Regions from separate parts of the Pseudoalteromonas sp. McH1-42 genome, predicted to be linked through region 2. Evidence: predicted binding sites of a transcription regulator. Region 2 holds the regulator's gene; the other holds the start of a gene.

Region 1 (7,263 bases), on a different contig from region 2:
GAAGCCAATAAAAACATACAATCAGAACCATAAGGTTAAGGGATAAATGACAGTAAATATGACGGAATTAGAGACGGCATGCAGAGATTTTATGCTCACAACCGAGTTTGCCGATACCGCCCATGATTTATCACACATCCTGCGTGTGGTTAAAACCGCCAAGCAACTCTGTGCTGCGGAGGGGGCTGATCTTGAAGTTGTGTTGCCCGCGGCCTGGTTACACGACTGTGTGGCTGTGGCAAAGAATCACCCGGACAGGCCCATAGCGTCGAAATTGGCCGGGGACAGGGCGGTTGCCTTTCTATCAACCCTGGATTATCCAGAGCACAAACTCTCAGCGGTACATCATGCGATAGTTGCACATAGCTTCAGTGCCAACGTGCCACCCGATACGCTGGAAGCTAAAGTTGTTCAGGACGCAGACCGAATGGATGCGCTTGGGGCGATTGGGGTGAGTCGATGCATGAAAGTGGGCGGTGCCATTGCCAGACATTTGTATCACATTGATGACCCATTTTGTCAGCAACGAGAAGCGGATGATAAAAAGTACACGTTAGATCACTTCTACATCAAGCTGCTGAATATTGCGGAGCAAATGCACACGCAGTCGGCAAAACAAGAAGCGCAGCGCCGAACTGAGTTTATGCGTGGATTCTTGCTCGAATTGGGCAGAGAGATAGGTGTCCCCGACTAGCGGGTCATGCGTTTTACGAATACAACGACAAACAACGCCAGCGAAAAGCTCCCGGTAAACGCTTCAACCGTGGCGATTAACCGGGTAATGCCGGTCGGCGTTATGTCGCCATAACCCAGTGTAGTAAAGGTGACCACACTGAAATAAATGCAGTTGAGTAATGTACTGAGGTTGTCTGACCATGAGGCCTGACTGGAAAACTGGATCAGCCCGTCGTTATAATTGATTCCGAATATAAAGTAGCAAATCGCACAGGCGACTATCATGCCCAGACTGAAGCGGATCACATTTTCGGGCTTTTCGCCGTAGCCACATAACATATCAACGAAAGAGGATACCAACCGGCGTTTGGATAATTTAGGGTATTGCGCGTGACGCATGCGAAGTTCGCTGTAGGTATATTTGCCAGCCATTTCAAACAGACCTTGCTGCTCTGCACCTTTTCTCAGTAAGCGATAGATTTCTTCTGATTGTAAAAACAAGTCGTTGGCTTCATCTAAATCTTGCTCTTTCAGTGCGTCGCTGGCTTGTTTTTCTTGTAACAGTTTATCGCCAAGGTAGAGGTTATCGATACGAGTTTTATCGAGTTTCATGCCGAGCAGATTGGTGTTTTCGAGCTTGCAGCAATGTAGATTGGCATCTCGCAAGTCCGCTTTCATTAAGGAAGCATTTTTGATGGTACTGTTGAACAGGTGAGCACCTTGCAAGTTGGCACGATAGAAGTTGCTGTATGACAGGTCATAGCCTTCGTGGTTACCAAATTTAACCAGGTTAAGACCTTCCAGGTTGGCACGTTTTAACTCCAACCCCTGTAAAAGGCCGCCTCGTTTTGCATACCGCTCCAGCTTTTGAGTTAACTCCAGACCGCTTTTGTCAAATTTGCTATCATGCCAGAAGCAATAGCCTGAACCCATGTCTATTTCCTGGCATTTATGGCCGTCGGGAGATTCATATTGGCAAAGTGGTTTGTTATTCATATTACGCCAGTTTAATCCTTCCTATTAGTAAGGGTAGCAGCATTTTTTCAGGGTAAATAAAAAATTGTATCTATGTCATTCGATTATCAGTTAAGTATCAGTAAGCGCAGACAGAGTGTTGCGATAAAAGTCACAGCGAATGGCGTGAAAGTGTTTGCGCCGCATGGCATTGACCGACAATGGCTGGAAACCTGGCTGAAGAGCAAGTCGAGCTGGGTTGAGGATAAGAAGCTAGCAGTGTCTGCTCAGCAACAACAGATCCAATCACCTTTCTGTCACAAAGAAATTCAGATATTTGGTGAACGATATCAGCTGGTGCTGTCGCCGTGTCGTTCTTATATTGATCATGACGCCAAATGTATTGGTTTAAAAACCCGGGCACAACCGGGAACAGAGGGCGCGCGCAAAGCCTTATTTAAGCTCTTAAACCAGATACTGCTCAGCTATGTAACGCCGGTACTGGCTGAGTATTCGGTCCTGATGAACAGTCAGTATCAGGAATTGAAAATAAGGGAATATAAACGCCGCTGGGGAAGTTTGTCTTCAAATGGCACGCTGGCGCTTAATAGCCTGTTGGTTGGTGCGCCTAAGTGGGTTATAGATTATGTTGTTGTGCATGAGCTGGCACACTGTCATGTGATGGCACACAATCAGGCCTTTTGGCAGATAGTGGCACGTCATTATCCCAGATATCAGGAAGCGCAGGTATACCTGAGGCAATATGGAGTAGGGTTACAGATTGAAAAGCCATAGCGCGGGGCTGGATCTACACAGTGACACTGATGGAGTGATGGTTTTGAGATAGGCAGCCTGGAGCTTGCTTTCATGCATCACTTCAATAAAAAGCACCGGTCCGCAATTCAGTCGGATGTGGTTGTCTGGACAAGCATGCTTGCATGAATAAATATTGGGTTGAAATATTGCGTTAGGAAAGTGGTGGAGGGGGCTGGATTCGAACCAGCGAAGGCAGTGCCGTCAGATTTACAGTCTGATCCCTTTGGCCGCTCGGGAACCCCTCCTAAGAGAAAAACAAATTGTAAAGTGGTGGAGGGGGCTGGATTCGAACCAGCGAAGGCAGTGCCGTCAGATTTACAGTCTGATCCCTTTGGCCGCTCGGGAACCCCTCCTAAGAGAATACAAATTGTGATGTGGTGGAGGGGGCTGGATTCGAACCAGCGAAGGCAGTGCCGTCAGATTTACAGTCTGATCCCTTTGGCCGCTCGGGAACCCCTCCTCAACATGGGCGCTGATAATATCAAAGTTTTTAGTGAAGTAAAGAAATGTCCTAAAGAAAATTGAAAAAATGCCGATAAATTTTCATATTTGATAAATTGTGGCGATTTTACATGCAGATAGATGGCATTTTGTGCAAAGAGGCTCAGCTGGGCAGTGCACTCAATCACAGCGTTCATGAAGCAAGACGCGGCGACTTTGGCTTGCTGCTGTCTTTATTGTCTCAGGATGCATTAGATTTTAGCCAGTTTGACCTGCCGCATTCGTCTTCACAGGAAGCTGATAAATCAGAAGAGGCGCTTAAAAAGGCGTTACAGCTTGGTCCGCAAAAGCCGCTTGCCCCAGAACAGTTCGATATGCTGATTGGCCAGAACAATGGGTTTATGGCTCAGGGGGGTGATCTGACAAGTCTTCGCCTTAAAGAATGTTTGCAGCCAGAGCCCTTTGCGGTACGTAACGACAAAAAGCACATTCCGCTGCATATCGTTGATAATTTGGAGCCTGCCGTAAGACAGAAGCTCGAAAATACCAGAAATCCGCAAATGCTTGTTGATAAACACGATATAGATGCTGCAGGTTTCTATGATCAGATAGCCAGTGGTGAAATGCAATCTATGTTGCAGGTTGCGGTGTAATACCAATTTCACTTAATACCGGGTCTATTTGAAGGAGCAAATAGGACGCTAACGGCGTTAAAAATTTCTTATTTAGAACAACTAAATAGCAAAATTTTTGCCTTGTTATCGACCCTATTTTGCGAAAATGTTGGGCGAGTAATTTGATGCGCTCGAACACCACAAGCTTATTGGAATGATGTTGTCAATTTGTCTTTGATACTGTCAGGTTGCGTCCAAGACTCTGAAATGGTTTCGTAGCCATAATGGCAGAGCATGGAATTGGCAGCGTCGGGTGGTTGTCTACCTAACACTGGATTATTGAAGGTTCAATAACCCAGAGCATTTAGCCTGCCTATCTAGCCGTGGCATTTTTTGAATTTCTTCCCACTTTGGCAGGGACAAGGATCATTCCTGCTAATTTTTTTCTCAGGGCAGGCAAACAGCTCACCATCAAGATAACGCCATTGGCCGTCTTCACGTAAAAAGCGAGACCGTTCGTGCATAGTGATACACGTACTGCCATCCAAGTATGTAGCCTTAAACTCCACAAAGTGATGTTCTGGAGACTCATTGCTTTGGATGACCTCCAAGCCAATAAAGGTTGCGTGCTCAGCAAATGCACTGATACTGGCCTCACTATTTTCTGCACGTTTGCACTGTGCATAAGTACGATGTATGTACCCTGTGTCTTTGAGGCAATAAGCACTGTATCTGGAGCGCATCAACTGCTCCGCACTGTCAGGTAGTTTTTGGCCTGCTATGAAAGGCAGACAGCATGCTTGTGCTTCTCTTTCAGAACCGCAATAACACATATTTTCTCATTTGAACTTAATGCGCAACGACAGATACCTCATGTCCAGAGGTGCGGGTAAAACAAAAGACCTCAGTGTCACTGTCTATCAGTTTAAACTGAGACAGCTGTTGTTCCGACACAATGTCTGTCCAGGTGATCACCGCTGCAAAGTTACCTTTGCATAAAGCGCTGTTAATAACATACTCTAAGTTTATCAAATGTCTTTGACGTAGCACCAGTAGCTTGCTGCTATCGATTGAACTGTTATCCAGCAGGGCTTTGCTTGGAATGTTGTCTGGTGCAATAAGCAAGGTCCATCTGTGAAGTGAATTGCATCGATACAGGATTTTAAGCAGTTCTAAACTGCTTACTATGTCATCTTCCGCATATACTAACTGATAGCGTTTATTGGCTGTTTTAGCCTGAGACACTGATATATTTTGCACTTGAGTATGTAACATGAGCAGACCACTGATTTTCTATACAGTGGTTATACAGTATTTCATACAGTGCTATTTGGCAAGTAAAATATCGCGTGTTTTTTGTGCTTTTTTTATAGTGCTTTGATTACATTTACTTTTATTTTGGGTTCGCGTCCGGGCTAAAGTGCATCATTTGATGGATTTGCTCATACAGGGTAGCGGCATAGCACTGGGCATCTATGAATCGCTTAGCTGTCAGATGGGTACGCACTTGCTCAAGTGTGCCGGCTGCTGCCTGATTTCCCTGACTTTGAGAGAGCGACAGCCAGGCAATACCATGAAAAACGCTTTTTGGTACACCCTGACCTTTTACAAAAAGCATCCCGAGATAAAACTGGGCTTTATTATCACCTGACATCGCAGCAAGCCGAAGCCATTTCGCAGCGAGCGGATATTGTTTATTTTTCAGATAATAAAGGCCTTTTTTATAGACAGCTTTGTTATCGGTATCGTTGGGCCAGCGGTTTTCAGAGTCCGGTGTTGCGGTCACAAATTCCAGCACATTGAGCAGCTGTTGCTCTAAATCACTGCCGTTTGCAACTGCTAATTGGTTCTTTTTCATACTGATTTCACTTAATACGACTTAGATCAGAGTGTAGCTGATTTTTAACTATTTTGTCCGATTACACCAGAGATTTGTGATAAAATCCGGCTTTCGTTTCTATATAAAATACAAAGACATGCTGGAAAAATTATTTTCGCTCCGTGCACAGCAGAGCACAGTCAAAACCGAGTTTATCGCCGGTCTGACGACATTTGTCACTATGGTTTACATTGTTTTTGTGAACCCTGCCATGCTAGCTGAGGCGGGCATCGATCATGGCGCTGCGTTTGTTGCCACTTGTTTAGCCGCAGCTATAGGTTGTTTTATCATGGGCTTGTGGGCCAATTATCCGCTGGCTTTGGCGCCAGGCATGGGCTTAAATGCCTTTTTTACTTATGGCGTAGTGTTGGGTATGGGTCATTCCTGGCAAAGCGCGTTGGGCGCAGTTTTTTTATCTGGGTGTCTATTTTTATTACTCAGTATATTTAAGGTCAGAGAGTGGGTGATACAGGCAATCCCGCTTGTACTCAAGCAAGCCATTGCTACAGGTATTGGTGCTTTCCTGGCTCTGATAGCGCTTAAAAATGCGCAGATCATCGTTGCCAGTCCGGCAACCTTTGTGCAATTGGGTGACATCACCAGCCCTGGCCCTTTGCTTGCCATTCTGAGCTTTTTTGTTATTGCTGCCTTAATGTATCGTGATATGAAAAGTGGCGTGCTGCTGAGTATTTTGTTGGTTACTGTGCTTGCCTGGGGCCTTGGCTTAGTCGAGTATGCCGGTATTGTCTCTATGCCACCGAGTATTACACCAACTCTGGCGCAACTTGATATTGCCAGTGCGTTGGAAATCTCGATGCTGAGCGTGGTGTTCGCATTTTTATTTGTTGATTTGTTTGATACCAGTGGCACTTTGGTTGCGGTGACACAAAAAGCTGGTATTGCAGATAAAGAAGGGCGGATGCCACGCCTTGGCAGAGCGCTTTCGGCTGACAGCTCAGCAACGATAGCAGGATCTTTTCTTGGTACCTCGACAACCACTTCGTACATTGAATCTGTGTCAGGTGTGTCTGTGGGTGGGCGTACAGGATTAACCGCAGTGGTGGTTGGTTTGTGTTTCCTGCTTATGATGTTTTTTGCACCTTTGGCGCAAATGGTCCCTGCGTATGCCACTGCCGGAGCGATTTTGTACGTCGCTGTATTGATGCTGCAAAATTTGAAGCTGGTGAACTGGGATGATATGAGTGATGCCATTCCGGTCAGTGTGGTGTTACTTATGACACCACTGACGTTCTCAATTGCGCATGGCATAGCGCTTGGCTTTATTTCTTATACTGCGGTGAAGCTGGCGTGTAATAAACGCGAGGAGATCTCTGTCAGTGTCTGGGTATTGACCGTGCTGTTTATTGTCAAGTTTGCGATCAGCTGAGGCTGATCACCACTTTTTCTTGGGAGCGAAAAGGACATCGAGGTCGTCCTTTTCTTTCTCTGCTTTCTTTTTCACCGCAGAGGCATTGGAGGCTTTAAGCTCAGTGCTTATCTCACTCAGGTATCCTTCGAGCTGAGTTTTCTTTTCTTTGGTGTACTCATCGGCGTGGGTGACACCGCAGATGATCGCATAGGCTTTTTCAAAATACTGACGTGCCGATCCCACCATGTTAGCGCTCTTAGCTGACATTCCCCGCTTGATTTGGCTTTCTACATTTATTCTTAGTTGCAACCGCTCCATTTTACGGTCTTCCTGAACAAACACTTGTGTGTCTACTTTGCCTTTGCTGTGCTCTGAACGTAGTAAGTGGCGCAATTTTTTAATGCCCTGAACCAGCGCGATGAGCTGCTTATCGTTGTCGGGTAATGTGACTTTATCAGATTCGTTTGCATTTTGAGGTTCGTTGTTTAAACGCTCCTGAGATTCATGCATGCGAC
Region 2 (7,263 bases):
CCACTGAGTTACGAACCAAGTGAACCAAAGGATCCGCAAGGGCTTCTACCAGGTTTTTATCCAGATCGGTGTCTTCCCCTTCCAGCACCAGACTAATGTCTTTCTTAAGGCTACGAGCCAAGTCCCGAACCACTCGAGGGAAACGACCAAACACTTTCTTGATTGGCTGCATCCGGGTCTTCATCACCGCGCCCTGAAGGTCTGCGGTCACCACATCGAGGTTGGAAATGGCTTTACCCATGGCTTCGCTGTTAGAGTTATTGGCTAAGCTAACCAACCGGTTACGCACCAATACCAGCTCACCGACCATATTCATGATCTCATCCAGGCGCTTAGTATCAACCCGAACGGTTGTTTCTGCCTGTGCTGCTGGTTTTTTCGCGGCGGCTTTATTGTCGGCCGCAGGCTTGCTCTCAGCTGCTGGTTTAGCAGGTGCCGGTTTGGCAGCAGGTGCGGGCGCCTTAGCCGCTGGTGCAGCTGGTTTAGGCTCAGATTTAGGAGGTGCTTTGGGCGCTTCTTTCGGCGCTGCTGCTACTTCCTCTTCCGTTGATTTTGGTGCTTGCCCTTTTCCGTGCAACTCATCCAGTAATGCTTCAAATTCGTCATCATTGATTTCATCGTCATCACCGCCAGATGCTTTCGGCGGCTCTGACGCTGCAGGTTGGGTCGGCGCCTTAGGCTGCTCAGCTGGCGCTTGTTCTGGTGTCGCACCAAATTTTCCGACTCCATGCAACTCATCCAGCAAGCTGTCAAATTCATCATCGGTAATGTCGCCATCATCGCTGCTTGATGGAGCCGGTGTTGCACTCGGTGCGGCAGGTTCTTGCGATGCGACTGAGGGTCCATTACCTGAGCCATGTAACTCATCGAGCAAGCTCTCAAATTCTTCTTCAGAAATCTCGTCTATGCTGTCAGCACCGTCACTTGCAGGTTCATCAACAGGATCTGCTGGCGCATCGAACAGCACATCATCAGCACTGGGTGTCGCCACAACCGGTTCAGGCTCAGGCTCTGCTGCAGCGGGTGCATCAATCACTTCGTCTTCTGACTGTGGCTGACTGAGCTGATGTAAAACTTCCAATAAGTGTGGATCAGCGGGGTCTGGTTGCTCTCTGTTTTGAATACACGAGAACATTTCATTGATGGTATCGAGTGATTGTAAAATCACATCCATCAATTCTGGTGTTACCTGACGCTGCCCCTGACGCAGGACATCAAACACGTTTTCCGCACCGTGACAAGCATCTACCAGCTCAGTCATGCTAAGGAAGCCTGCGCCCCCTTTAACGGTATGGAAACCACGGAAAATCGCATTTAACAGCTCTTTATCTTCCGGGTTGTTTTCTAGTTCGACAAGCTGCTCAGATAACAGTTCGAGTATTTCCCCAGCTTCAACAAGAAAGTCTTGTAAGATATCTTCATCGACTTCAAAGCTCATTCGCATACTCTCCTATTAGAAGCCCAAACTAGACAACAGGTCATCAACTTCATCCTGCCCGGATACGACATCATCTCGAGACTCAGCGTCCAAAATTGGACCCTCAGGACCTGATAACTCATCAGTAACGGCGGGGGCTTTAGTTTGTGCCTGTGGCTGGGCTGCAGTTTGTTGACTTTCATCTGCGCTGCCGAATACGGTCAACAAGTGAATTAGGCTGTCTTCAACTTCACGAACCAACTCAATGACACGCCGGATAACCTGTCCGGTTAAATCTTGATAATCTTGTGCCATCAACACATTGGTCATCAGATTTTGTAATTCATCTGTACGGCCTTTTGACGACTGCATAAAACTGTCAAGATCGTGGCACAAGGATTTGAACTCTCCAAGCTGGATATCCCGGCTCATTAATCTGTCCCAGGTGGGCTTAATTTCAGAGAGTTCATCGGCTAGTTCTTGGGCTAAGGGAAGACTTGCTTCTACGGCATCCATGGTTTTATTGGCAGCGCTTTCGGTCATCTCCATGACGTAATTAAGGCGCTGCTTGGCATCTGGAATGGCTTCTGTCGTGAGATCAGATAAACGGGTATCTAACTCAAAGTTCTTCAACGATTCATGAAGTTGTCGAGTTAGCTTGCCCACTTCAGCAAAAAGCTCTGATTGTTCTTTATTGGTGGCCTCAATTAATATCTCATCAGCCTTTTCCTGCTCACCTTGTTCAAGGTATTCAACGAGCAGTTTAGCCTGTTCCAGAGTTATCTGTGGCACAGAAGATGTTGACATAAGCCTACCCTTATCAATACTAGCCTAAACGTTCGAACACTTTTTCTAGTTTGGTTTTCAGGGTACCTGCCGTAAACGGTTTAACGATATAACCATTAACTCCAGCTTGGGCAGCAGCTACGATTTGTTCTTTTTTCGCTTCCGCTGTAACCATGAGTACTGGGATGTGTTTAAGCTTATCATCAGCACGAATTGCACGAAGCAAATCGATACCTTGCATGCCTGGCATATTCCAGTCAGTTACGACGAAGTCGAATTCCTGATTTTGCAACATTGGAAGTGCCGTACTGCCATCATCAGCCTCTTGAACATTGGTAAAGCCTAAGTCTCTTAGCAGGTTTTTGATTATTCTTCTCATCGTAGAAAAATCATCAACCACGAGAATTTTCATGTTCTTATCCAAAACTTCCTCCGGTGAGGTTTGAACCTATATTGTAAAACTAACTCTAATTGATCCAGTCATTGACCTTCGCACGAAGCTTGATCATTGCTTGACCGTGAATCTGACTCACTCGAGATTCGCTGACCTCTAAGATCGCACCAATCTCTTTTAAATTCATCTCATCGTTATAATACAAAGACAACACCAAAGCATCGCGCTCAGGTAAAGTCTTGATCGCATTGACTAACGATTCGTTAAAGCGCTCATTTTTAACATTATTGAATGGTTTGTCTAGCGCAAAATCGTTGCCTGCGGGAGAAATTACGTCTTCATCTACCCCCAAGTCTTCGATGCCGATCACTTTACTTGCATTGACATCATGTAAAATATGATGGTACTCATCTAGCGTAATATCAAGTTTTTCAGCGATTTCAGTATCTTTTGGTTCTCGCCCAAGCTGTGCTTCTAGCTCAGCAATAGCCTCTGCAACCATACGACCGTTTTTGTGTACCGAGCGGGGCGCCCAGTCACCACGGCGGATCTCGTCAATCATTGCGCCACGAATTCGAATTCCTGCAAAGGTTTCAAAACTTGCCCCTTTGCTCGCGTCAAAATTTTTGCAGGCTTCGATCAGTCCAATCATACCTGACTGGACTAAATCATCGAGCTGAACACTGGCTGGTAATCTGGCTAACAAATGACAGGCCACCTTTTTAACTAAAGGCGTATGACGTTCCACCACCTTATGCAGGTGGTCTGTCGTTTTATATCCCGCCATGCGGTTGACCGGTGAAGCCATCTTTAACCGTTTACCAATTGCTCAATAAAGAATTCCAAATGACCTGAAGGTTGGTGGGGAATGGGCCACTTGACAGCTTTGCTTGCCAGGCCTCTAAATGCCACAGCAGCAGGTGAATTAGGATAAAGCTCAACGATGGTTTTTTGACGACGCGAAGACTTACGCATATTTTCGTCAAATGGGATCGTTGCAACCAGCTCTAAAGCGACATCTAAGAATCGGTCTGTAACCTTGGACAGCTTAGCAAATAGCTCCTGCCCTTCTCTTAAGCTGCGTACCATGTTGGCCACAATTTTGAATTTGTAGACGCCATGTTCACGGCTTAATACTTTGATAAGCGCATACGCATCGGTAATAGAAGTCGGCTCGTCACACACTACAACCAGTACATCCTGTGCAGCTCGAGAGAAGCTCAGCACCATGTCTGAAATACCAGCCGCCGTATCGACGATTAAAATATCAAATTCGCTGCTCAGCTCACTGAAGGCACGGATCAAACCAGCGTGCTCCGCAGGCGTTAATTCGACCATATTTTGTGAGCCTGACGTTGCAGGCACGATACGGATCCCAGCCGGACCCTCTACCAAAATTTCGTCTAGCTCGCATTCGCCGGACAATACATGAGATAAATTCTTCTCGACCCTCAAGCCTAGCATGACATCACAGTTAGCCAGACCTAAGTCAGCATCAAGCACCAAGACCCGGTTACCCTGCTGTCCTAATGCGATGGCAGTGTTGAGGGATACATTGGTTTTACCTACTCCACCTTTACCACCAGTCACTGCGATTACTTTTACACTGTGGTTATTTTTTTGGTTCATTCTCCGCAGGCCACTTGCTTGATCTAAAACTGTATTAATCATACATTCCTACTGTCTGGGACGCCACTGGTACACGTCGCGAATGTTGTGCTTTTGTTCTCTTTAAATACAATTGCTCAGCCTTTTTGACTAACTTCTGAGCGTTTGCCACGCGAATGTCTTCAGGCACTCGCTGACCATTGGTAAGATACCCTATTGGCAGACGATTTTGAATCGCTATGCTAATTATCTCACCTAAACTTAGACTTTCATCAAGTTTTGTAAAAATACAACCACTTAAATTGACTTTTTTGAAGTGGTTTACGGTTTCTTGCAGTACATGCATCTGCGCAGTCGCACTTAATACCAGGTAGCTGCGAATGTCAACACGGCTACTACGCATCAGGGTGTTTAGCTGCTCCGTCAGACGCAAGTCACGCTGACTCATTCCCGCCGTGTCTATTAATATTAGACGCTTATTGCGTAAATGATAAAGAACCTCTGCAAGTTCATTGGCATCTTTTACTTGCTTAACAGGACAGCCGATGATCCGACCATAGGTCGCCAATTGCTCGTAAGCACCGATACGATAGGTATCCGTTGTGATCAGTGCCACATTGTCTGCACCATATTTCTGTGCGCCCAGCGCTGCTAATTTTGCAACTGTTGTGGTTTTTCCAACCCCTGTTGGTCCGACCATCGCATATACACCGCCCTGACGCAGAATATCGTTGTTTGTTGTATGCATTTGATTGACAACCATATTCAGCAGTGCGTTCCACGCTTCTTTACGAGAAACGTCATCAGGAATGAAGCAAGCCATCTGCTCTGCGACTTCCGCACCAATTCCCATGCCTTTAAGACGCTCAACCAGACAAGCGCGGGTTGGATCACGACGTGCCATTTCCTGATTCATCAGCCCAGACAACTGAAACTCGAGTAACTGGCGGATGGCGTTCATCTCATCACGCATAGAAGACATTTCATCATCGTTGGCTTTTTTCTGCGCCGCTGGTTCGTCACCAAAGCCCTGATCGAGGTCATCTCCAAACTCCCAGGAAGTGGCTGCATCACGGCCATCAAAGCCATGACTTTGCGCTTCATAACGCGGTTGACGTACAGCCTGGGGCGCTGCTTTTGCCGGTGCTTCGTTACGTTGCTGAGCGCCGAACATGTCATCGGTGTTAATGCCAGACTGAGAAAACATAGAAGCAAGCTCGGGCGACTTAGGACGAGGGGCTTGGCGCTCAAGCAAGGCTTCAAGACTGTCTGCAACCTGCGCCTGCTTCTGAGGCTCTGCGCGGCGAGGTTGAGGACGAACCATTCTGGCAGGCTGGCTGTAACTATGCTGAGCACTTTGCCCTGGGGCTGCCTGGCGAGGTGCAGCTTGCGCTGCGCTTTGCTGAGGAGCTGACTGCGCCGCCTGAGGCTGTGGAGCGGGTGTCCGATCATTGTCTACTGCAGCGACGATTTCAACGCCATCTGCCAGTTTCTTATTTGACATGATCACTGCATCTGCACCTAGCTCTTCTTTCACTTCTTTTAAAGCAGTACGCATATCTTTTGCAAAAAAACGTTTAATTTTCATGGTCAGCCCCTTCTAGTCCTCTACTGTCCAACTGAGCTCACTATCTTGATTTGTCTCTCATCCGGTACTTCCTGATATGACATCACTCTCAGTCCCGGTATGGTGTGTTTTACAAATCTTGACAGCACACTTCTTAACATACCTGAGGTTAATAAGATGGACGGCTCGCCGAGCATTTCTTGCGTTTGATGGGCTTCTCTTAATGAACCTTGAAGCCGCTCTGCAAGGCCTGGCTCTATGCCTGCCCCCTCATCACCTGCGTTCTGTAGAGACTTATGCAACATCTGTTCCAACTCGGGCGCCAATGTTATGACAGGGATTTCTTCAGCCCCACCTACCGCATCCTGAACGATCAATCGACGCAGTGAAATACGCACTGCAGCCGTCAGTACATCCGGGTCCTGACTGCGTGGACCGTACTCAACCAGGGTCTGAACAATAGAGCGCATGTCACGAATTGCAACGCCTTCATTCAGCAAGTTTTGCAGTACTTTCACAATCGTAGTGAGTGGCAAGATATCTGGTACCAGACCTTCAACCAGACGAGGATGACTCTTAGCCAGCATATCAAGCAGATTCTGCACCTCTTCATGCCCCAGCAGTAAAGACGCGTTATTGGTCAACAGCTGACTGATATGTGTCGCCACGACCGTCGCTGCGTCAACCACTGTGTAGCCCAGAGAATGTGCTTCATCTTTTTGCTCTGGTTTGATCCATACCGCTTCCAGGCCAAACGCAGGGTCTTTGGTCGCCACGCCATTAATTGGACCAAAAACCTGACCAGGGTTGATGGCCAGCTCATCACCATGCTTCAGCTCACCATCTCCAGAACCCACACCCATCAAGGTGATGCGATATGCATTTGGGTCCAGTTCCAGGTTATCGCGGATGTGGACGGGCGGTACCAAAAAGCCCAGTTCCTGAGATAGCTTTTTACGCACCCCTTTAATTCGATTTAACAGCTCACCACCTTGCGACTGATCAACCAGCGGGATCAGGCGATAACCCACTTCCAGGCCAATCACATCGACTGGCTGTACATCATCCCAGCCTAGCTCTTTTTGTTCCTGCTGTTGAGACGCAACCGCGCCACCTTTCGATTCTTCAGCTTCCTGTTCTTGTGCTTTAATTTTTTGTTGATGTGAGTAATAAGCCAGATATCCGATCAGGGCACCCAGACCGAGGAAGGCAACATGAGGCATACCAGGTACGAGTCCCATAACAATCAGGATCCCCGCAGCGATAGACAAAGATTTCTCATTGCCCAGCTGCTGCGTCATTTGCTCACCCATGTTGTGCGATTCATTCTGACGCGTCACCACAATCGCAGTACCAATCGACAGTAACAGTGAAGGAAGCTGGGCAACCAGACCATCTCCGATTGTCAATAAGGTATATACCTCCATGGCTCTGCTAAACGTCAGGTCGTGCTGAACCATACCTACAAACAACCCACCAATGATGTTAATT

What was found. The regulator FliA, encoded in region 2, starts transcription of late flagellar genes. The targets are predictions, from matches to a motif close to CTAAAGNTNNNNNNNNNNNNGCCGATA.
Region 1: a site for FliA is predicted at 2,957-2,983, ahead of MHN31_RS12395 (VC2046/SO_2500 family protein). Genes of this name have one in related genera too.

What each region holds. Positions count from the first base shown of each region.
Region 1 covers NZ_JAKRFU010000012.1:158,230-165,492, forward strand. The annotation lists gene MHN31_RS12365 (HD domain-containing protein) at 47-694, shown strand; gene MHN31_RS12370 (ion channel) at 691-1,671, opposite strand; gene MHN31_RS12375 (YgjP-like metallopeptidase domain-containing protein) at 1,744-2,424, shown strand; tRNA gene MHN31_RS12380 (tRNA-Tyr) at 2,606-2,690, opposite strand; tRNA gene MHN31_RS12385 (tRNA-Tyr) at 2,714-2,798, opposite strand; tRNA gene MHN31_RS12390 (tRNA-Tyr) at 2,821-2,905, opposite strand; gene MHN31_RS12395 (VC2046/SO_2500 family protein) at 3,018-3,539, shown strand; gene MHN31_RS12400 (YchJ family protein) at 3,878-4,333, opposite strand; gene MHN31_RS12405 (SulA-like leucine-rich domain-containing protein) at 4,350-4,775, opposite strand; gene MHN31_RS12410 (SEL1-like repeat protein) at 4,894-5,358, opposite strand; gene MHN31_RS12415 (NCS2 family permease) at 5,477-6,766, shown strand; gene MHN31_RS12420 (hypothetical protein) at 6,773-7,263, opposite strand, start outside.
Region 2 covers NZ_JAKRFU010000021.1:75,314-82,576, forward strand. The annotation lists gene MHN31_RS18225 (chemotaxis protein CheA) at 1-1,438, opposite strand, end outside; gene MHN31_RS18230 (protein phosphatase CheZ) at 1,454-2,224, opposite strand; gene cheY (chemotaxis response regulator CheY) at 2,244-2,627, opposite strand; gene MHN31_RS18240 (RNA polymerase sigma factor FliA) at 2,671-3,405, opposite strand; gene MHN31_RS18245 (MinD/ParA family protein) at 3,408-4,268, opposite strand; gene flhF (flagellar biosynthesis protein FlhF) at 4,261-5,793, opposite strand; gene flhA (flagellar biosynthesis protein FlhA) at 5,814-7,263, opposite strand, start outside.